2 linked regions of the Paraglaciecola psychrophila 170 genome follow. The protein of the gene in region 1 interacts with the protein of each later gene in a pairwise test. Links are inferred from orthologs where the notes say so. Each region holds a gene or a part of one and is shown on either strand. Other genes may lie near its edges.

The links.
Region 2: the proteins of odhB (region 1) and lpdA interact in binary tests that used the Escherichia coli proteins (3 or more experiments, as listed by UniProt). The link is inferred for Paraglaciecola psychrophila 170 from one-to-one orthologs.

Annotation. Positions count from the first base shown.
Region 1 is NC_020514.1:2,098,650-2,110,425, forward strand. What follows is about bases 2,996-5,905. They hold odhB (2-oxoglutarate dehydrogenase complex dihydrolipoyllysine-residue succinyltransferase), read left to right. Parts: upstream 2,996-3,660; coding sequence 3,661-5,151; downstream 5,152-5,905. Other genes in these bases: C427_RS09135 (2-oxoglutarate dehydrogenase E1 component), read left to right, coding at 2,996-3,651; sucC (ADP-forming succinate--CoA ligase subunit beta), read left to right, coding at 5,275-5,905. In the rest of the region: sdhA (succinate dehydrogenase flavoprotein subunit), read left to right, coding at 1-36; C427_RS09130 (succinate dehydrogenase iron-sulfur subunit), read left to right, coding at 48-758; more of C427_RS09135, read left to right, coding at 832-2,995; more of sucC, read left to right, coding at 5,906-6,441; sucD (succinate--CoA ligase subunit alpha), read left to right, coding at 6,441-7,313; C427_RS28170 (cupin-like domain-containing protein), read left to right, coding at 7,470-7,940; C427_RS28175 (cupin-like domain-containing protein), read left to right, coding at 7,949-8,212; C427_RS24035 (hypothetical protein), read left to right, coding at 8,279-8,485; C427_RS09160 (TonB-dependent receptor), read left to right, coding at 9,053-11,776. UniProt on the Escherichia coli protein: E2 component of the 2-oxoglutarate dehydrogenase (OGDH) complex which catalyzes the second step in the conversion of 2-oxoglutarate to succinyl-CoA and CO(2).
Region 2 is NC_020514.1:1,350,607-1,362,340, reverse strand. Bases 4,794-7,661 are described here. They hold lpdA (dihydrolipoyl dehydrogenase), read left to right. Parts: upstream 4,794-5,450; coding sequence 5,451-6,872; downstream 6,873-7,661. Other genes in these bases: C427_RS05865 (M13 family metallopeptidase), read left to right, coding at 7,380-7,661; aceF (dihydrolipoyllysine-residue acetyltransferase), read left to right, coding at 4,794-5,330. In the rest of the region: C427_RS05885 (FCD domain-containing protein), read left to right, coding at 45-791; aceE (pyruvate dehydrogenase (acetyl-transferring), homodimeric type), read left to right, coding at 949-3,633; more of aceF, read left to right, coding at 3,660-4,793; more of C427_RS05865, read left to right, coding at 7,662-9,446; C427_RS05860 (DUF1289 domain-containing protein), read left to right, coding at 10,127-10,402; C427_RS05855 (SDR family NAD(P)-dependent oxidoreductase), read left to right, coding at 10,459-11,241; C427_RS05850 (alpha/beta fold hydrolase), read right to left, coding at 11,244-11,734. UniProt on the Escherichia coli protein: Lipoamide dehydrogenase is a component of the glycine cleavage system as well as of the alpha-ketoacid dehydrogenase complexes.

The sequences.
Region 1 (11,776 bases):
CGTGAAGCCTTTCCACCTAAAGCAAGAACATACTAGGAGCAACAATTATGCAATTAAATCTTTCAGTCTACCGTTACAATCCTGATATTGATAACGCTCCTCGTATGCAAGATTATCAGTTGGAGGTCGCAGAAGGCCAAGACATGATGGTATTGGATGCATTGATAGCATTAAAAGAAAAGGATCCTACTCTGTCATTTCGTCGTTCATGCCGTGAAGGTGTATGTGGCTCTGATGGCGTAAACATGAATGGTAAAAATGGCTTAGCGTGCATCACACCAATATCAGCACTTAAAGGTTCTAAGATAGTGGTTCGTCCATTACCTGGATTACCTGTGGTGCGTGATTTGGTAACTGATATGACGCAATTTTATACTCAGTATGAAAAAATAAAGCCGTACCTTATTAACGACGATAAGCAACCGCCAGCCCGTGAGTTTTTGCAGTCCCCTGAAGAAAGAGAAAAGCTAGATGGTTTGTACGAGTGCATATTGTGTGCATGTTGTTCAAGCTCTTGCCCATCTTTCTGGTGGAACCCAGATAAGTTTATTGGCCCTGCCGGTTTGTTACATGCCTATCGCTTCCTAGCTGATAGCAGAGATACAGCAACTGATGAACGTTTAAATGGCTTAGATGATGCATTTAGTGTATTTAGATGCCATGGCATCATGAACTGCGTCAGTGTTTGTCCAAAGGGATTAAACCCAACAAAAGCGATTGGTCATATCAAATCTATGCTGCTCAAACGAGCAGTGTAGGTTTTACTAATAATAAAATACCGTGTGCTTCGGCACACTTATTCGCAGGTCTGATTAAAACCAAGGGACGACAATGCAGCAAAGCGTGATGAAAGCATGGTGGGATTCTTCTCACATGGCTGGTGGCAACGCAACTTATATAGAAGAAATGTACGAAGCGTTTTTAGATGATTCACAAAGTGTGTCTGATGAATGGCGAGACATTTTCGAAAAGTTACCTAAACTTGATGGAGTAGAAGTTGAAACCAAGCACAGTCTTGTTCGCGACCAATTTCGACATCTAGCCGCACTGGGTCCAGCCTCTCGAGTTAGTTCAGCTCAGTCAACTGCAAGTGGCAGTGATGAAAAGCAGGTTAAAGTATTACAATTGATTAATGCCTTTCGATTCAGAGGCCATCAACATGCTAATCTTGACCCTCTCGGGCTGTGGAAACAACCAAGGGTCAGAGACTTGGAACTTTCACACCATAATCTTTCTGAAAAAGACTTTGATACCACGTTCAATTTAGGTTCTTATGCCATCGGCAAAGAGTCTATGCCTTTGGGTGAATTATTTGACTCGCTTAATCGCACCTATTGTGGCTCCATCGGTACTGAATACATGCACATTACCGATACGGATCAGAAACGTTGGTTGCAACATCGTATCGAATCCGTTCAAGCTAAGCCTGAAGTTGCTCGCGAAGATAAAATCAATCTTCTTAAAGGTTTAGTGGCCGCGGACGGAATGGAAAAGTATCTTGGCGCTAAATTTCCCGGTGCGAAACGTTTTTCTCTTGAAGGCGGTGACTCATTAGTACCTATGCTCAAAGCTCTGATCAGTCATGCCGGTAGTAATGGCACTAAAGAAGTTGTTGTGGGTATGGCACACCGAGGTAGGATCAATACATTAGTGAATGTACTGGGGAAAAATCCGTCGGTACTTTTTGATGAGTTTTCCGGTAAACATGATGATTCGCTAGGTGCTGGTGATGTGAAGTATCACGCAGGTTACTCTTCCGATTTTGCCACACCAGGCGGTAACTTACACTTAGCATTGGCATTTAATCCATCGCATCTTGAAATTGTTAACCCAGTTGTTATTGGTTCTGTTCGTGCTCGATTAGACCGACGTGGGTGTTCTGATGGTTCGTTAGTTTTACCTATTACCATTCACGGTGATGCCGCTATTGCGGGACAAGGTGTGGTGCAAGAAACTTTTAACATGTCGCAAACTCGTGGTTTCCAAGTGGGTGGCACAGTACGTATTGTAATTAATAATCAAGTAGGTTTTACCACTTCTAAAACTGAAGATGCACGCTCAACGCAATATTGCACTGACATTGCGAAAATGGTTCAGGCTCCTATATTTCATGTGAATTCTGACGACCCTGAAGCGGTATTGTTTGTAACAAGACTTGCCTTAGATTATCGAAACCAATTTAAACGTGATGTGGTAATTGATTTAGTTTGTTATCGACGTCATGGACACAACGAAGCTGACGAACCAAATGCAACTCAGCCAATAATGTATCAAAAAATTAAAATCCATCCTGTGCCACGTAAAATCTACGCAGACCAACTTATCGCTGAAGGTGTTATAGAAGCACACGAAGTAAAAAAATTGGTGAGTGATTATCGTGCTGCACTCGATCACGGTGCTTGTGTGGTCGAAGAATGGCGCCCAATGACTGAGCATTCAGTGGATTGGTCCCCATTTCTTGGACATGATTGGGATGTTAATTACGACAGTTCAATCAGCGTAGATCAAATTAAAGAATTAGGCGAAAAGCTGTGTACTTTTCCCGCTGATTATACACTTCAATCACGTGTTGCTAAGTTATATAAAGACCGAGTCTCAATGATAAATGGCGAAAAAGCACTAGATTGGGGGATGGCAGAAAACTTAGCTTACGCCGATATAGTTACCAGAGGCAGTAATATACGTATGACAGGGCAAGACTCTGGTCGTGGTACTTTTTTCCATCGCCATGCAGTCTTGCATAATCAAACTGATGGTTCTGATTATATACCTTTGGCTAATATGAACGACGATCAAGGTAAAATGGAAATATACGATTCTGTCTTATCTGAAGCAGCGGTTGTTGCTTTTGAGTATGGTTACGCAACAGCAGAGCCCGGTACACTGACTATTTGGGAAGCTCAATTTGGTGACTTTGCTAACGGTGCTCAGGTTGTGATCGATCAGTTTCTAAGTTCTGGTGAAGCCAAGTGGGGACGTTTGTGTGGATTGACTTTGTTGTTACCTCACGGTTATGAAGGTCAAGGACCAGAGCATAGTTCTGCCAGGTTAGAGCGTTTCTTGCAAATGTGTGCCGATCATAATTGGCAGGTATGTGTACCTTCAACGCCAGCTCAAGTATTTAACATGTTAAGGCGTCAGGCATGTCGCCCGTTACGTAAACCGCTCATCGTCATGTCACCTAAGTCTTTATTGCGTCATCCTTTAGCTGTATCAAGCATTGAAGAACTAGCTGAGGGTGTGTTTCATAATGTTATTGACGAAATAGATGACATTGTGTCAAATAAAGTTAAACGTGTTGTGATGTGCTCAGGCAAAGTCTATTACGACTTGTTAGAGCAGCGCCGCAAGAACGAACAAACCGACGTAGCTATTATTCGAGTCGAACAACTATATCCTTTTCCTCAAGCAGAATTTGGTCAAATCATGAGTAAATTCAAACACGTTAAGGACTGGGTATGGTGTCAAGAAGAACCTCAAAACCAAGGTGCTTGGTATTGTAGTCAACATCATTTTCGGACTGCGTTACCCAGAGCTGCCACGTTAACATATGCCGGTCGAAACGCCTCTGCTTCTCCAGCGGTAGGTTATATTTCAGTTCACAACCAACAGCAAAAAGATTTGGTTGATGATGCATTAACAATTAAATAAGGAACCAGTATGACAATAGAAATAAAAGTACCGGTGTTGCCCGAATCAGTGGCAGATGCATCCATCGCTACCTGGCATGTAAAGGTAGGTGACAAAGTGAGTCGCGACCAAAATCTTGTAGATATTGAAACAGATAAAGTAGTGTTAGAAGTTGTTGCACCTGCAGACGGCGTTGTCAGTGAAATTTTTAATGCTGAGGGCGACACGGTGTTAGGTGAACAAACTATTGCTAATTTTGAGGAAGGTGCGGGTGCGGTCGCAACTGAAGCCGAAGCTCCTGCTCAAACTAGTGAAAAATCAAGTCAACCATCAGCTAATAAGGGTGAGTCAGTGGAAATTAAGGTACCTGTTCTGCCAGAGTCAGTGGCAGATGCAACAATTGCAACTTGGCATGTTAAGCCCGGTGAAGCTATTTCTCGTGATCAGAACTTAGTTGATATCGAGACTGATAAAGTAGTGTTAGAAGTTGTGGCACCTGCTGATGGCACATTAAGTGAAATTTTAGCGCCCGAAGGCGAAACAGTAAACGGTGAGCAGGTGATTGCGCACTTTATCGCCGGTGCTGTTGCCGCTGCACCAGCTACCAGCGAAGCCTCTGGTTCAACTGACGAAAATGATGCCCTTAGCCCTTCTGTTCGCAGACTATTAGCTGAGAAAGGCTTAGATGCTTCTAATATTAAAGGCACAGGAAAAGGCGGTCGAGTTACTAAAGAAGACGTTGAAAAATCTTTACAAGCCCCGGCAGCTAAATCATCTGCATCTGCAGAAGCAGCACCAGCACCAGTTGTTGCATTAGATAACCGAACCGACAAACGAGTACCAATGACACGTTTGCGCAAGACTATCGCTACGCGTTTGTTAGAAGCAAAAAATAGCACCGCTATGTTGACTACGTTTAACGAAGTGAACATGAAGCCAATTATGGATTTGCGTAAGCAATACCAAGAAAGTTTTGAAAAACGTCACGGTATTCGTCTTGGCTTTATGTCTTTCTATGTAAAAGCCGTAACTGAAGCGCTTAAACGTTTCCCTGAAGTAAACGCCTCTATCGATGGTGATGATATTTGTTATCACAATTATTTCGATATCTCTATTGCTGTATCAACCCCTCGTGGATTGGTAACACCAGTACTTAAAGATACTGATTCGTTAGGAATGGCTGGTATTGAAGGTGGTATCAGATCACTGGCACTTAAAGGTCGTGATGGTAAGTTAACTTTAGCTGAGATGCAGGGTGGTAACTTCACTATTACAAATGGTGGAGTGTTTGGTTCGTTGTTGTCGACACCTATTCTGAACCTTCCACAAAGTGCTATTTTAGGTATGCATAAAATTCAAGATAGACCTATGGCAGTGAACGGTAAAGTTGAAATTTTGCCAATGATGTATTTAGCATTGTCTTATGATCACCGCATTATTGATGGTAAAGAGTCTGTTGGCTTTTTGGTGACCATCAAAGAAATGTTAGAAGATCCAACACGTCTTTTATTAGATGTGTAACTAATCGAGGCAGCTGAGGACTAACCCTAGCTGCGTCTTCGTTGTTATTGTGTTACATAACGACATAAAAAATAAAGCGGCTTACTAGCGGCTTTTTTCTTACATTAAACGGGTAGAAAAACCATGAATTTGCATGAATATCAAGGCAAGCAGTTATTCAAAGAGTACGGTTTGCCAGTCTCTGACGGAATAGCAGCTTCGACTCCAGAAGAAGCTGTAGCGGCAGCTGATAAAATTGGCGGCAGTGAGTGGGTAGTTAAATGCCAAGTTCACGCAGGTGGCCGAGGTAAGGCTGGCGGCGTAAAATTGGTCAAAACTAAAGAAGAAATCAAAGCCTTCGCTGAAAAGTGGTTAGGCAAAAATTTAGTGACTTTTCAAACTGATGAACATGGTCAGCCAGTCACCAAAATTTTGGTTGAAACCTGCACTGATATCGCAGATGAGTTGTATTTAGGTGCGGTTGTTGACCGTACTTCTCGTCGCATTGTTTTCATGGCGTCTACTGAAGGCGGTGTTGAAATTGAAACTGTTGCTCATGAAACACCTGAAAAGATTTTAAAAGCTGAAATCGATCCTATTGTCGGTGCACAGCCTTACCAAGCCCGTGAAATGGCGTTTAAATTGGGCCTTAAAGGCGTACAGATTAAACAGTTCACTAAGATATTTCTTGGTTTAGCAAAAATGTTTGTGGACCTAGATATCGCCCTTATCGAAATCAACCCTCTAGTGATTAAAGCTGACGGTGATATTCACTGTCTAGATGCTAAATTAGCTATCGATGGTAACGCTGTTTATCGTCAACCTAAAGTAGCAGCTATGCACGATCCATCACAAGATGATGCTCGTGAAGCAGAGGCGGCTAAATGGGAACTTAACTATGTAGCACTAGACGGAAACGTTGGCTGTATGGTGAATGGTGCCGGTCTTGCTATGGGAACTATGGATATTGTTAACTTACACGGTGGCAAGCCAGCTAACTTCCTTGATGTGGGCGGCGGTGCAACCAAAGAACGTGTTGCTGAAGCATTCAAAATCATTCTTTCTGATAGCAACGTGAGTGCTGTACTAGTGAACATATTTGGTGGCATTGTTCGTTGTGACATGATTGCTGAAGGTATTATTGGCGCAGTTAAAGAAGTAGGCGTTAATGTTCCCGTTGTTGTTCGTTTAGAAGGTACTAACGCTGAACTAGGCCGTGAAGTATTAGCTGCTTCAGACCTAGATATCATAGCTGCAAGCAGTCTGACTGATGCCGCTAAATTAGTTGTTAAAGCCGCGGAGGGCAAATAATGTCTGTATTAATCAATAAAGACACCAAAGTTATCTGCCAGGGTTTTACTGGCGGTCAAGGTACTTTCCATTCAGAGCAAGCTATCGCTTATGGTACAAAGATGGTTGGTGGTGTAACTCCTGGTAAAGGCGGCACTACGCATCTTGGTTTACCTGTATTTAACACAGTACGAGAAGCGGTTGAAAAAACTGGTGCTACGGCCTCTGTTATTTATGTACCAGCTGCATTCTGTAAAGATTCAATTGTTGAAGCGGCTGATTCTGGTATCGAGTTGATCATTTGTATCACTGAAGGTATCCCCACTATCGACATGTTGTTTGTGAAAGAATATTTGACCGTAAAAGGCGTTCGAATGATAGGTCCAAACTGCCCAGGTGTTATCACTCCTGGTGAATGTAAGATTGGTATCATGCCTGGTCATATTCATAAGCCTGGTAAAGTAGGTATTGTTTCTCGCTCTGGTACTTTGACGTACGAAGCAGTTAAACAAACTACTGACGAAGGTTTCGGCCAATCTACTTGTGTAGGTATTGGTGGCGACCCTATCCCTGGTTCAAACTTTATCGATATTTTGAAATTGTTCCAAGAAGATCCTAAAACTGAAGCAATCGTTATGATTGGTGAAATTGGTGGTTCTGCTGAAGAAGAAGCAGCTGAGTATATTAAAGCGCATGTGACTAAACCTGTTGTTTCATACATTGCTGGTGTTACAGCACCTGAAGGCAAGCGTATGGGTCACGCTGGCGCAATTATCGCCGGTGGTAAAGGCACCGCTGATGAGAAATTCAAAGCGCTAGAAGCGGCAGGTGTTAAAACTGTTCGTTCTTTGGCTGATATTGGTAAAGGTTTGCGCGAAATTACTGGTTGGTAAACTTCGTACTTAACCATGTTAAATACTACAACCCGCCATAAGGCGGGTTTTTTGTATCTAGGGTTTTGCTTTCCTTAAGTGGTAAGAAAACATAAGACGAAAAATTTTGTTAATGTGATAATAACTTCAACATGATGCTTATGTACCTAAAATCTTATGCCTATTAATACTCAAAAATCTATTTGTCAGTTAGAAAACTTGCCCAAACCTCGAGAAGTTAGCGGTGTAAACAATGAAACGTTTAATGAGCAGGTGCTTGAATATTATGAGCCAGTGGTGCTGAGAGGATTTGCCAGCGATTGGGAAATAGTACACTTAGCAAATAATTCACTGGACGCTGTAGCCAATTATCTTTGCAAACACGATAGTGGTAAAACTCAACGACTAGTTACAACGCCGACTGCAGCTAACGGTCGCATGTTTTATAATGAAAACTTAGATGGCATGAATTTTAGCGTGCAACAAACATCATTATCATCGAGTATCAAGCAAATGTTACGGCGCCCCGAAGGTCATGGGTCTGAAAACTATTGTATACAAAGTGTCAGCGTTCGCGATAACTTGCCACTGTTAGAGGAAAAAATTTCCTATCCATATAAAATAGCACCCGCTCTTTTATATGGATAGGTAACCAAATGACCGTAGCGCCTCATTTTGATGAGGCCAGTAATATTGCAGTAGTCGCAGCAGGAAAACGACGCTTCACTTTTTTCCCTCCCGAACAGATTAAAAATTTGTATATTGGACCGCTAGATTTTACCCCCTCAGGTCAACCTATCAGTCTGGTGAATTTAAGAGATCCCGATTTAAAGCGCTTTCCTAGATATGAGGAAGCCTATAAAAATGCCATGTCAGTCGAGTTAAATCCTGGTGACGCGATCTATATTCCATCACCTTGATGGCATCATGTTGAGTCACTGTCTAAATTCAATGTGTTGGTCAATTATTGGTGGAGTAACGCCTATGTGTCCAGTGCACTTCCGTTTCCAATGTTAATACATGCAATACAAGCTTTAAAGAACCTGCCTCAGGGCCAAGTTAATGCTTGGGAAAGTATTTTAGAGCATTATCTTTTTGATCGGTCTGTTGACCCTGCAGCTCATTTGCCAGCTGGTACCGCAGGTATTTTAGGAGACTTAACACCGCAAAAGGCTACTCACCTGCACAAGTAGCTAGTTAACCAACTTGGTTAATATTGTTTATAAAGGTAGCTACGGTGTTTTTAAAAAGTTGTCATTTATTAAGGTTTAGTAACGTAACTTGGTTATTTTTTTAGTGAAATTATATTTAAATTTGTTATAAAAACTGCTGCTAAGTGGTTTTTTATTCCTTACTGGTTGCCTTCGTATTATTAAAACGGTGAATAAAACACCATAATAGTTAGTTGTTATCGTGTTTTCGACGGATAACTTATTATTAACATGTTATTTCTGTTATCTATTTTCGAATTGATATAATTAACAATTACATCCTCATTTTGGTGTTTCCTCTTGAAGTAAATTATTATAAAACAATAAGTTACATTTATTAATCCTGAGTGAGAATTCATTTTGTTTGTTGTCTTTCTGTTAACCGTTTGTTGAATGACTTTATTGAATACGTATGTATAGCGTTGAGCTGTAAGGCGGCTTGAAGGTAATATCCTGCTTAGAATAAACGCAAGTGTAAGAATGTATTGTCGGTCTTTGCCGTTTGATTCATTTTAATCATTTGATAACTACCAAGAACGGGACACACACATGAAACAATTTAAACCCAGCTTAATCCAAGCGGCACTTATTACCAGTGGATTTGCTTTCAGCATTTCATCTGCACTTGCTCAAGAAACTGCGGCAGACGATAATTTAGAGGTCATTCAAGTATCTGGTATTAGAGGTAGCTTAATGCGAGCTCAAGCACTCAAAATGGACAACACGTCTATCGTTGAGGTTTTGTCTGCTGAAGATATTGGTAAGTTACCTGATACCAGTATAGCCGAATCATTGGCGCGTTTACCCGGTTTAGCAGGTGAACGTCGAAATGGCCGAACCAGTGGTTTATCTATTCGTGGTTTCAATGAAAACTATGTGGGTACTTCACTCAATGGTCGAGAATTGTTGGGAATGGGAGACAACCGCGGGGTTGAATTTGATTTATATCCTACTGAAATTATTTCTAATATCGTCGTTTATAAAACACCTGAAGCAGGCCTGACCGTTCAGGGACTAGGTGGTACAGTTGATTTGCAAACTGTTAATCCAATTGGTCAAGAGCGCTCGATTACTTTTAACGGTAACTACGAGAAAAACCAAAAAGATTCGGCTAACCCAGATTACGATAATAACGGACACCGTTTGTCCTTTAACTATATTGATTCATTTGCAGACGACACTATTGGTCTTGCATTAACATTAGCAACAATGGAAACGCCGCGTCAGGAAGAGCAATTTCGTGGCTGGGGTTATGCAACGGTTAATCAAGATAGCCCTAGAAGAGATTTAGATATTACCCCTTCTTCTGCCGGAGACGTCGTAACAGGTGGTCATGATTCATTTGTTCGTTCGGCAATGCTTGAACGTGATTCAATTGCAGCCGTTATTCAATACGCACCGAATGATAAACTCAATATTCAAGTTGATGCGCTGTATATCGATTTTGAAGAAAATGATGTTAGACGCGGCCTCGAAGAAGGCGGAGCTGAGTGGGGTGTGGGTGACAATTACCAAATCACAGGTGTTGAAAATGGTTTAGTTACTTCGGGTAATTATGATGGGTTTTATTCTGTTGTTCGAAATGACGCTAGAAGTCAAGAATCCAAACTAACCACTATAGGCTTGAATCTTGAGTATGAGATAAATGATAGCTGGACTGCTGAGGTTGATTATTCAACAGGTGATGTTGATAAAACTATATCCGATATTGAAAGCTATTCTGGTGTTGGACGTCCTGGAGTAAACCCTGATCGCCCATTAACAGCCCGTTCATGGCAGCAAACTGATACAGGTGTGACGTTTAGTGATCACCCAACTATCGCACCGCTAGACTTAACTGACCCGAGCATTATTCGTTTAGCTGGGCCACAGGCATGGGGTGGAAGTTTAGCTCCAGTTGAAGCTTTCCAGGGCATTGATGGCTTTGATCCTAATACTGCACAAGACGGATTTGTTAACCAACCTACATTTGATGAATCATTAGATTCGTTGCGTTTCCAAGTGAATGGTATCGTTAATTGGGGAATATTTACTGCGCTTGAGGCTGGGGTTGTTTATTCGGATCGTTCAAAAACCAAGACCAATAATGGTGCTTACCTAACTGCTCCTACTTGGCCTGATGATGGTCCGATTCCTGATGTGGTTGGTGTGGCCGATTTAAGCTTTATTGGCATTAATGGTGTGTTGGCTTATGACAGCTTAGCCTTGTTCAACAGTGGCTACTACACAGTCACAGATGCAGCTGATCTCGAGACAGCTCGACAGGGCGACAGCTATACTGTTGCAGAAGAAACAACCACGTTATTTGCAAAACTGGATATAGATACCGAAGTCGCAGATATGCTCCTTAGAGGTAACATAGGCGTGCAAGTCGTTAAAGCAGATCAGTCATCTAGCGGTTTTGATACCGTTATCGGGCCTAATTTGTACGTACAAAAAACCCCTGTAGAAGGTGGTGATTCTTACACTGATGTATTACCCACTTTAAACCTGAGTTTAGAAATCGCTGACAATCAATTTATCAGAACTGGTTTGGCCAAGGTTTTAACTCGCCCCAGAATGGACGACATGAGACCGAATAACCAAGTGTCATTTTCATTTAATGACAGTAATATCCTGAACTCTACCCTAGGGAATGGTGCATTTTCTGGCAGTGCAGGTAATCCATTGTTAAAACCAATAGAAGCGAATCAGTTTGATTTGTCTTACGAAAATTATTTTGCTGATGATGGATTCTATGCTGTTAGTTTCTTTTATAAAGACCTAAAAAATTGGCATGAAAGTGGTAATACGGTAGCTGATTTCTCAGAGTCTTATATTCCTGGTTACCATGACTCATCAGGTGCTCACGATATAGATAATGATGGTGTAGAGGACGGTCCTTTACCACCACAAACATTCTTAGGTGGAGTATCATTCAGACAAGACGGTCTTCAGGGCTTTGTTAGAGGTTGGGAACTACAAGGTAGCGTACCAATGAGTATTATTCACGAAGCTTTAGAAGGGTTCGGTGTGGTTGCCAGTGCGACTTTCCTAACCGGTGAATTCGATGATGGTTCACGTATTCCTGGTTTATCAGAAGAAGCCTACAGCTTCACTGCCTACTATGAAAATAGTGGTTTTGAAATTAGGGTGTCAGGTACCAAGCGAGATGAATTCTTTTCGGAAACTCGTGGCCTCAGCCTCAGCCTAGTGGGTGCTACTGACAACGGTGGCGAACAATGGGATGCGCAAGTGGGTTATGATTTTGCTGAATCTGGCATCGAAAGTCTG
Region 2 (11,734 bases), 750 kb from region 1 along the record:
ACCAAACAAACATCTATCGCTGTTACATACCGTGGAATTATTGAATGCGCCGAGTGCAATCTAGAAAGTTATCTGACGATATTATGGAGCAATTAGAAGCCATGATATTAGATGGAAGATTGTTAGCAGGACAAAAACTTTTATCCGAACGCACTCTCGCAGAACAGTTTGCAGTATCAAGACCTTCAGTAAGAGAAGCAATTCAAAAGCTTGAAAACAAAAATTTGGTGGAACGTAAACAAGGCGGAGGCACTTTTGTAAAGCCCCGACTAAACGAATTGATCACAGACCCGCTTTTATTACTTCTATCTGACAAACCAGAAATGCAATTCGACTTACTTGAATTTCGTCATGCGCTAGAAGGTATGGCTGCTTACTATGCCGCCCTGCGAGGTCAACCAGAAGATTATGAAGCGTTAGAAAGCGCATTGGAAGCTTTGCCAGATGACTCAACCGATAAAAGCCAGCAAGCCATTGCTTTAGTTAATTTTTATCTCACTATGGCCAACGCAGCTCACAACATGGTTTTACAGCACGTGATGCGCAGTCTACAGTCTATGCTGCAAGACAATATTCAGCGTAACTTAGAGGTTTTGGCTAAACATGCTGATGCTGCTCAAAATATAAACAAACAAAGGCGCAACATAGTTAAGGCTATTCTAGCAGGTGATCCTGAACAAGCTCGCAAGGCTAGTAATGAACACTTAGCCTATATTGAAGACACCTTACTGAACATTAATCGACAAGATATGCGTATGCAGCGTGCCTTACGCCGAATAGAAGTAAATTAAGAAAACAAATTAACTATTTCATTCAACGTGTTTCGGCACGTTTAAGCATGAAATTAATAAAAACTTATTGAAATATAGAGCATGGTTGGTGTTGTACACTGATTTTATTTATATGCGATAAGTACCTACATTAACAAACTATAAAAAGGAAAGCACCATGGCTGATATGATGCATCCGGATGTGGATCCGCAAGAAACACAAGAGTGGTTAGACTCGCTAGAAACAGTTTTTAAAGAAGAGGGTGCTGAACGCGCACATTTTCTTTTAGAGGCTCTAATTGACAAAGCTCGTCGCAATGGAGCGCATTTACCTTATGACGCAACCACTGCTTACATCAATACCATTCCGGTAGTGCAAGAGCCTACTATGCCTGGAGACCAAACGATTGAAGCGCGAATTCGTGCTGCTATACGTTGGAATGCCTTAATGATCGTGCTACGTGCTTCTAAGAAAGACTTAGATCTAGGTGGCCATATTGGTAGCTTCGCATCCTCAGCCATGTTGTACGATGTAGGTTTTAACCACTTTTTTAAAGCACCTAACGACAAAAACAGTGGCGACTTTATATTTTATCAAGGCCATATTTCTCCAGGTATTTATGCCCGCTCTTTCCTAGAAGGCAATTTATCAGAAACACAGTTAAATAATTTTCGTCAAGAATGTGATGGCCAAGGAATACCTTCTTATCCTCATCCTCACTTAATGAAAGATTATTGGCAGTTTCCTACTGTTTCTATGGGTTTAGGTCCATTGCAAGCTATCTACACTGCACGTTTTTTAAAGTACTTAACTAATCGTGGCATCAAAGATTGTTCCGAGCAAAGAGTATATTGTTACTTAGGTGACGGTGAGTGTGATGAGCCTGAATCATTAGGCGCCATTGGTTTGGCTTCTCGTGAAGGTTTAGACAACTTAACCTTCGTCATCAACTGTAACCTACAACGTTTGGATGGACCGGTTCGTGGTAACGGAAAAATAATTCAAGAGCTTGAAGGCACTTTCCGTGGCGCAGGCTGGGAAGTAGTAAAAGTCATTTGGGGTAGCTACTGGGATGCACTCATTGCCCGTGACAAATCCGGTAAACTTTTACAACTAATGAATGAAACTGTAGACGGTGAATACCAAAACTGTAAAGCCAAAGGTGGCAAGTACACCCGTGAAAACTACTTTAACAAATATCCCGAAACAGCGGCGCTTGTGGCAAACATGTCTGACGAAGATATTTTCCGGCTAAACCGTGGTGGACATGACCCAGTTAAAGTATTCGCCGCTTACCAAAAAGCCATGGATACCAAAGGTCGTCCAACGGTTATTTTAGCCAAAACTATTAAAGGTTTTGGTTTAGGTGCATCAGGTGAAGCCTTAAATATTGCGCACAACGTGAAAAAAATGGATGTGGATTCCCTAAAAAAATTCCGCGACCGTTTCAACATTCCTGTCACAGACGAAGCCATTGCTGATTTACCTTATTTTAAATTTGCTGAAGACAGTGAAGAATATAAGTATATGAAAGCACGTCGCGAAGCATTAGGTGGTTCATTACCGCAGCGCCGTGTGCAAGCAGAAGACCAACTTGAGATGCCTGAATTAAAAGCCTTTGATGCTATTTTGAAAGGTTCAGGCGACCGTGAAGTGTCTTCTACTATGACCTTTGTACGTGTACTTAATGTCTTATTGAAAGATAAGAAAATGGGTAAACGTGTGGTACCTATTATTCCTGATGAAGCCCGTACTTTTGGAATGGAAGGTCTATTCCGTCAAGTGGGTATTTACGCCAACGAAGGTCAAAAATACACGCCTCAAGATGCAGACCAAGTGGCCTATTACCGTGAAGATAAAAAAGGTCAGGTTTTACAAGAAGGTATCAACGAACTAGGTGCTATGGCTTCTTGGGTCGCTGCTGGTACGTCTTACTCCACTTGCAACGCCACAACTATCCCCTTTTACATATACTACTCCATGTTTGGTTTCCAACGTGTAGGCGATTTAGCTTGGGCTGCTGGCGACAGCCAAGCTCGAGGCTTTTTGTTAGGTGCCACTGCAGGTCGTACCACCCTTAACGGCGAAGGTCTACAACATCAAGATGGGCATTCACATGTTCAAGCTAATTTGATCCCAAATTGTGTTACCTATGACCCAACTTACGGATATGAAGTAGCGGTAATAGTGCAAGACGGTTTACGTCGTATGTACACTGAAAACGAAAATGTATTCTATTACCTCACCCTGATGAATGAAAATTATCAACATCCTGCTATGCCAGAAAGCAAAGACATAGCCAAACAAATCATCAAAGGTATCTACAAGTTAGAGCGAGTTGAAGCAAAAGGTAAGGCTAAAGCTAAGTCCAATGTTCAACTTATGGGCTCGGGCACAATCTTAAATGAAGTACGCAAAGCAGCGCAGATTTTAAGTGAAGACTACAAAGTCTCTTCCGATGTATATTCTGTGACCTCTTTCAACGAATTAGCCCGTGAAGGTCAGGCCATAGCACGTTGGAATATGCTTAACCCTGAAGCTGATGCTAAAACATCATACATAGGTAAAGTTATCAGTAAAGATGCAGGTCCTGCTATTGCAGCCACTGACTATGTGAAAGGTTATTCTGATCAAGTGCGTGCCTTCATTGACACCGACTATCGTTGCCTAGGTACTGATGGTTTTGGCCGCAGTGATAGCCGTGCAAACTTACGTACACACTTTGAAGTCAATGCGGCATATATAGTCGTTGCGTCTTTGTATGAACTCGCCAAACGTGGTGAAGTTGACAAAAAAGTAGTGACCGAAGCAATTAAACGCTTTGACATCAACATCGACAAACTTAACCCACTTTACGCTTAATAGTGACTAGATAAGGAGTTTTACATATGTCTGATATACAAAAAATTCTAGTCCCCGATGTAGGTGGCGAAGAAGTTGAAATCATTGAAATTTGTTTCGCCGTCGGCGATACATTAGAAGCTGAAGACGGAGTGATTACCGTTGAAACCGATAAAGCATCAATGGACATCCCTGCCCCTTTTGCAGGTGAATTGATCAGTTTGTCGGTCAAAGTGGGTGACAAAATCAAAGAAGGTGATGTAATTGGTGAAATTAAAGCATCAGGATCAACTGCTGCTGAAGAAGAAGCACCAGCAGAACCCGAAGAAAAAGAATCCGCTTCTGAAGTTGCAACAAAAGAAGAACCTAGCAAAGCAGAATCAACCCCGGCAGCTGAGCCTGAAGCAAATGGAGCCAGTGAACTAATTGACGTGGCTGTGCCTGATATCGGTGAAGATGGCGAAGTGGATGTAATTGATGTTTTGGTGTCTGTTGGTGATGTAATTGAACAAGAAGACGGTTTGATTACCTTAGAAACAGATAAAGCTACGATGGATGTGCCTTCGACTCACGCTGGCACAGTCAAAGAAGTGTATATATCCACTGGCGACAAAGTGAAGCAAGGCACTCTTGTGATTAAACTTGAGACCGCCGGTGGTAAAGCTACTGACAAATCGGCGGATGCGGCACCAACCGCTGTCGAAAAGCCTGAAGAAAAACCTGAAAAAGTGGCTCCGGCAGCTGCAGAAAAACCGGCGGCGGTTCCAGAAGCGCCTACTCCTACCTCTGGTGGAAAAGCTCACGCTTCACCTTCAGTACGTAGAATAGCCAGAGAATTTGGTGTCGACTTAAGCCTAGTGGCAGCTACCGGTCCTAAAAAACGTGTTCTAAAAGAAGACGTACAGGCCTACGTGAAAGCAGAATTAGCAAAACCTCGATCAGCCAGCGGCAACGCAACTGGCAATGGCAATGTTTTACAAATTGCTACCGTTAAACCTATTGACCACGCCAAGTTTGGTGAGATTGAAATCTTACCTTTAAGCCGAATTCAGAAAATATCTGGCCCCTTCTTACACCGTAATTGGGTCACTATTCCCCATATTACTCAGTTCGACGAGGCAGATATCACTGAAGTTGAGACTTTCCGTAAAGAACAAAACGCTTACCACGCCAAGGTTAAGTCTGGATTAAAAATCACACCTCTCGTTTTTGTGATGAAAGCAGTGGCCAAAGCATTGGAAAAATACCCAGCCTTTAACTCTTCTTTATCTGAGGATGGTGAAAGTTTAATTCTTAAGAAATTTATTAATATCGGTATCGCGGTAGAAACACCAGGCGGTTTAGTGGTTCCCGTTATTAAAGATGTCAACAAAAAAGGCATCGAACAGCTTTCTAAAGAGTTGATCGAAATTTCTGGTAAAGCCAGAGAAGGCAAGCTAAAAGCAAACGATATGCAAGGTGGTACATTCACCATATCAAGTTTAGGTGGGATTGGCGGAACAGCGTTTACGCCTATTGTTAATGCCCCTGAAGTTGCTATATTGGGCGTCTCTAAATCAGAAATGAAACCTAAGTGGAATGGTACAGAATTTGAACCACGCCTGATGGTGCCATTAAGTCTGTCTTACGACCACCGGGTCATCGACGGTGCAGTAGGTGCACGTTTTTCTACTGAAGTTGCTGCAAATTTAACTGATTTACGTAGAATAATACTTTAGTGAAGAACGGGTGACAGTTTACTGTTACCCACTTCTAAAGCCAAAAGCAGGATTTATTCACAACATGTTAGCTGTAATACCGGCAAAACATGTTGTTCAAAAAAAGAATTTGAGGATCATATGAGCGAAATCAAGACTCAGTTAGTTGTATTAGGTGCAGGCCCAGGGGGCTATGCAGCCGCTTTTCGCGCTGCTGATTTAGGCGTGGAGACAGTAATAGTTGATGCCCGTGTTACTTTAGGTGGTGTATGTCTGAACGTGGGCTGTATCCCTTCAAAAGCATTACTTCACGTAGCCAAGGTTATTGACGATGCTAAAGATATGGCTAGCCATGGTGTATCTTTTGGTGAACCTGTTATTGATTTAGACAAAATCCGTGGTTGGAAAGACAGCGTTATTGAGCAGTTAACCAAAGGTTTATCCGGTATGGCCAAGATGCGTAAGGTTAAACACGTACAAGGTTATGGTAAGTTTACCAGCAGCAATACTCTTGAAGTTGAAGGCAAAGACGGAAAAACGACTATCACCTTCGACAATGCTGTTATTGCTGCCGGGTCTGAGCCAGTTACCTTACCGTTTATTCCAAAAGATGATCCTCGCGTAATCGACTCAACTGGCGCTCTAGAGCTAGCGGATATACCAGAAAAAATGTTAGTCCTAGGCGGTGGTATTATTGGCTTGGAGATGGGTACAGTTTACCGTGCGCTAGGTTCAAAAATTGACGTAGTCGAATTCCTTGACCAACTTATCCCTGCGGCTGACAAAGACGTAATAAAAGCTTATCAAAAGTATGTAAAAAATAAATTCAACGTGATGCTAGAAACCAAAGTAACAGCAGTTGAAGCAAAAGAAGACGGCTTATATGTTACTTTTGAAGGCAAACAAGCACCCGCAGAACCGGTTAGGTACGATAAAGTACTGGTTGCCGTTGGCCGTCGTCCGAATGGCAGTGTAGTTGATGCAGAAAAAGCCGGTGTGAAGGTAGACGAACGTGGCTTTATTAATGTTGATAAACAACTTCGTACGAACGTATCTAATATTTTTGCTTTAGGTGACTTAATCGGGCAGCCTATGCTCGCTCACAAAGCAGCACACGAAGGTCATGTGGCTGCAGAAGTTATCTCAGGTAAAAAGCATTACTTCGACCCTAAAGGCATTCCTTCTGTTGCTTATACTGATCCGGAAATAGCATGGGTAGGTGTAACTGAAAAGGAAGCCAAAGAACAAGGCCTCAATTACGAAGCTTCGACTTTCCCTTGGGCTGCATCAGGCCGTGCGATTGCATCCGCACGTACTGAAGGTTTGACTAAGTTGATCTTCGACAAAGAGACACATCGTATCATTGGTGGCGCTATTGTCGGTATTAACGCCGGTGAAATGTTAGGTGAAATTGGCCTAGCGATTGAAATGGGAGCCGATGCAGAAGATATCGCATTAACTATCCATGCTCACCCTACCCTTAACGAATCAATCGGCCTAGCCGCTGAAATGTACGAAGGTAGCATTACTGACTTGCCAAATGCTAAGGCAAAGAAAAAGTAAATACTGGTAACTATTCATTCCAAAAACACAAATCCGATGAAAGGAATTTCATCGGATTTTTTTATATGTGGAAAATAAGCTAATACCAATCCATCTTAATTTCTTCCCTCTACGAAACGCTCTGTGTTCTGAGGTGAATTGCAGATTCGCTGATTAGACAAAACCCATATTTATATTTAAATTAGTTTGTCTTAACATGTCTACTCCTGTGTGAAGCGAAGCGCTCCTTTTTCTCTGTGGTATATAGCTTTTAATACTGAAGAGCCAAAAACAAGATATTTAAATCACAGAGGTCACCGGGTGCCGCGTACAGGTAGCGCAGAGAAAAGCAAAGCCAATTGATTGCGAGTTACCGCGAGTTACCAGGACACGTATGTTAATTCACTGTAACAAATCCTCACACTTAACTATTTTCACCTTTTGCAGTTACCCCGAGCAATCAGTAAACTCATGCCCCTCCATAAAACAAAACGAGAGCTAAAAACATAGCTCCATGAAGGTAGACAGATGAATAAAATCAGTATGTTAGCGTTTAGTATCAGTTTGGCGCTAGGTTTAAGTGCGTGTACTCCCACAAGTCAATCTGACCCAACTGTCACTCCAGCAATTATCAGTCAGGCTGTGATGACCTCGGGGATCGATTTAACAGCCGTTGATCAAAACGTTCGCGCTCAAGATGACTTTTTTAGACATGTAAACGGTGCGTGGCTAACACAAACCGAGATCCCAGCAGACAAATCCCGCTATGGCATATTTAATGTTTTGTATGACGACACCCAAGAAAACTTAAAGACATTAATCCAAGAGTCATCTAACACCCAAGCTATAAAAGGCTCAAACACCCAGAAACTGGGAGATATGTATAACAGTTACATGAACGTTGAGCAGGCAAATGAGAAAGGTATGTCCCCCCTTGAACCTTTGCTCGCCAGCATTTATGCAGCAGAAAATATGCAGCAACTTTCTAAAGTTTTTGGCGAGCTATATGTCTTAGGGGTAAGCGGTGCATTTAACTTCTATACCTCTCCTGATGCTAAAGATCCTGAAGTGGTCACTATGTACCTTTATCAAAGTGGATTAACCCTGCCTGACAGAGATTATTACAGCAAAGAAGAAGAAAAATTTGTTAACTTCCGCGCTGCCACTGAAAAATACATGACCGATATTTTAACAAAGTCTGGGCATCAGTCTGGTGCTGACGCAGCCAATAAGATCATGGCTTTAGAAAAAGATATCGCAGGCAAACACCTGTCGCGTGTTGAAAGCCGGGATGCAGAGAAAAATTATAATAAAAAGAGCACTACTCAAGTCAAAGCCTTAATCGGTTCCTTTGACTGGCAAGCCTATGCTGATGCAAGTGGTGTGGGTGAAGTCAATGATATGGTAGTCCGCAATATGCCATATTTTGAGCAAATTGCTGGGATATTCGCCGCGCACGATTTACAAACTTGGCAAGACTACCTAGCCTTTAACTTAGTCGACAGTTACGCTTCGCGTCTCAGTCAAGATATGGTCGACTTACACTTCGATTTCCACTCCACTACTTTAAACGGAATTCCAGAACAAAGACCTCGCTGGAAACGTGCAGTGGCAGCAACAAGCAGTATATTAGGTGAAGTGTTGGGCCAACAATATGTCGAACGCCACTTTACCCCAGAAGCTAAAACCAAGATGGATGTCTTAGTCCAAAACCTGACGAAAGCCTATGGCGAAAGTATCAATCAATTAGAATGGATGACGCCTGAAACTAAGAAAGCAGCCTTAGAAAAATTAGCCGCATTCACACCTAAAATTGGTTACCCAGATAAATGGCGTGATTATTCTGCTTTAGAAATCAAAGCCAATGATTTAGTGGGTAATTATATTCGATACTCGACCTTTGACCACTTTGAAGACACTAACAAAATAGGCAAGCCAGTCGACAAAGCTGATTGGGGCATGACACCTCAAACTATCAACGCATATTATCACCCTGTAAGAAACGAAATCGTTTTCCCAGCGGGAATTTTGCAATCGCCATTTTTTGATATGAATGCCGAAGATGCAGTGAATTATGGCGCCATTGGCGCGGTAATTGGCCACGAAATTGGCCATGGCTTTGACGATCAAGGTTCAAAATATGATGGTCAAGGTAACTTGCGCAGTTGGTGGACAGATGCGGACCGCGCAGCGTTTGATGTACTAGGCAAAAAATTAGTTGCTCAGTTCAACAAATTTGAGCCCATTGAAGGTCAAACCGTCAATGGTGAATTGACCTTAGGCGAAAATATTGGTGACTTAGCGGGCGTGACTATCGGATACAAAGCATATCAAATGTCACTAGATGGTAAAACGTCACCTGTGATTGATGGCCTAACTGGCGACCAGCGTTTCTTTATGGGATATGCCCAAGTGTGGCGCAGTAAATCCCGAGAAGATGCATTAAGAGCGCAATTGATTAGTGATCCACATTCACCAGGAGAGTTCCGCGTTAACGGTATAGTGGGCAACGTAGATGTTTTCTATCAAGCATTTGATGTTAAAGAAGGCGATGCGATGTATCTTAAACCTGAGGACAGAGTCAAAATTTGGTAATAAGCAATCTATAGCATTAAGGAGGTCGCTTAGCGGCCTTATTTTTAATCACAACAATTAACTAAATTACTTTAATACCAACTGATTAACCTGAAGCCAATTTTCACCGTAATACTTATTCATAATATTATTCAGGGTGCCGTTATCAATCATTAATTTTACTGCATATTGTAACTTGTTCATGTCCGTGTCACTTTTAGAGTGCTTAGACAATTGCAATCATTGCTCACCAAAGCCTATTGCATAATGATTAGTTGGATCAATATTTGTCACTGGAATACTATTTTGAGTAAGCGGAGAAGATAGAACTAAAGCACTGCCTGCTCATAGTCAGTTACTTCTAGGATATTTAATTTATCGTCATGCTCAAAGATATCGTTCAAACGGGTTCACCGCGTTTTACCAATTATAAGACCAGATAAATCATGGTGTTACAACATAAAAAAGTACGGAACAAACAAAGGCACTAAAAAAATGACAGCGCATACTAGAAATACTCTTAAAGAGATATAAATCGATTTTTTCCACATGCATTTTATTTAAAAATGGCAATAAGTATCCTAAGTCTGTATATATTTTATATTCTAAGTAGAATTTAAAATATAACCTGTTAAATACCAATTAAATCATACGGGCCTACACTTTAATTACATGAACACAATAATGTCAGTGATCTTGCTTTGAAACAAATTGAAATATTTGAAATTACCAGCCCATGTATTGGTGTGTGCCAATCTGGACCAAAAGGTTTCTGTGTTGGCTGTTTCAGATCTAGAGAAGAAAGAGTACATTGGATAAACTTAGAACAAGATGTTCAGAGTAAAATTATCAAAGCCTGTGCAACACGTAAAAAAAGAGCACAAGCAGCCCATAAAAATAAAATCAAAAAAAGTACAACTGAAACATCACCACAGCTTGGTTTCTCAGACGATTCATTTACCCAGAATAAACCATAAAATAGCTAATCTGATGGTCACCTGTGACATCACCTAAATTAACAAAGAGGTTCGCAATGCCCAAACTTAAAACAGCACTGATCACAGGCTCATCAGAAGGTATAGGTCGTAGCTTTGCAGAAGTCTATGCAAAGAATGGACATGACTTAGTGTTAGTAGCACGTAATGCATCTAAGTTAATGGATTTTGCTAGCGAACTAAAAGCAAAATACGCAGTCGATGTGCATGTCTTCGCCGCCGACTTGATCCCCGTCGATGCGGCACAAAAGCTATTTGAAGCGATCGCATTAAAAGAAATAAAAGTCGATATATTGGTGAATAATGCAGGCATGATGCAAGTCGAAAAGTTGAGCCTAAGCGATTCACAGCAGTTAAATAACTTATTGCAATTAAACATTCAGAGTTTGGTCAATATGACCCAACAATTTATCAAACCCATGCTTGCCCGTCGGCAAGGGAAAATTGTCAATGTAGGCTCTATTGCTAGCTTTATGCCGACCCCTAACTTTGCAGCATACGGTGCCAGTAAGGCTTTTGTATTGTCCTTTTCAGAAGGTATCGCCGAAGAACTTCGAGGCACTGGAGTAAGCGTCACTTGTGTATGCCCTGGCATGACAGAAACCCAAATGCTCACTCACGCTGATGGCTTTGAAAAGTTTATTCCTAAATTTTTAAAAGCAGATCCGATGGAACTTGCTGCGCAAGCATATAAGGCAAGTATGAAAGGAGAAGTCGTATTTTTGGACAAGGTAGCCAACAAATTGTTAGTACAAATGGCCACACACTATCCTCGATGGATGGTGCGCAGCGTTAACGGATTGTTTGCACGTTTTAAATAAAGTCAGCTAGCCTTAATGTGATCCAGTATCTGTTGGGTTATATCAGCATATAGTTGACTGGGTATGGTGTGCCCCATACCTGGGTAGGTTTTTATTTTGGCATTGGGTATCGCTTTAGCTGTGGCATACCCACAAGCAACAAGTACTAAAGGGTCGTCCTCACCATGTAGGATTAAGCTGGATACGGTTAAAGTATTTAGGGCTTTAGTTCTATCCGGCGAGTCCAAAATAGCGGCTAGTTGCCGGGTGTTGCCCGCAGGATTAAAACCTCGCTGTAATGCCCGCGTTATTAAACCAAGCACTTTTGGTTGATCAAATGGATAATAATTCCCCTGTATCATCCGCCACACATGCATACCATAGGTAACGGCTTTATCAACATCTTTAGGAGGAGGTTTAAGCATTTTAAAACTAAAGGCCGCAGACGGCTTGGGTAACTTCCTATTACCGGTAGTAGACATGATAGAAGTAAGACTTTTAACTCTGTGTGGGT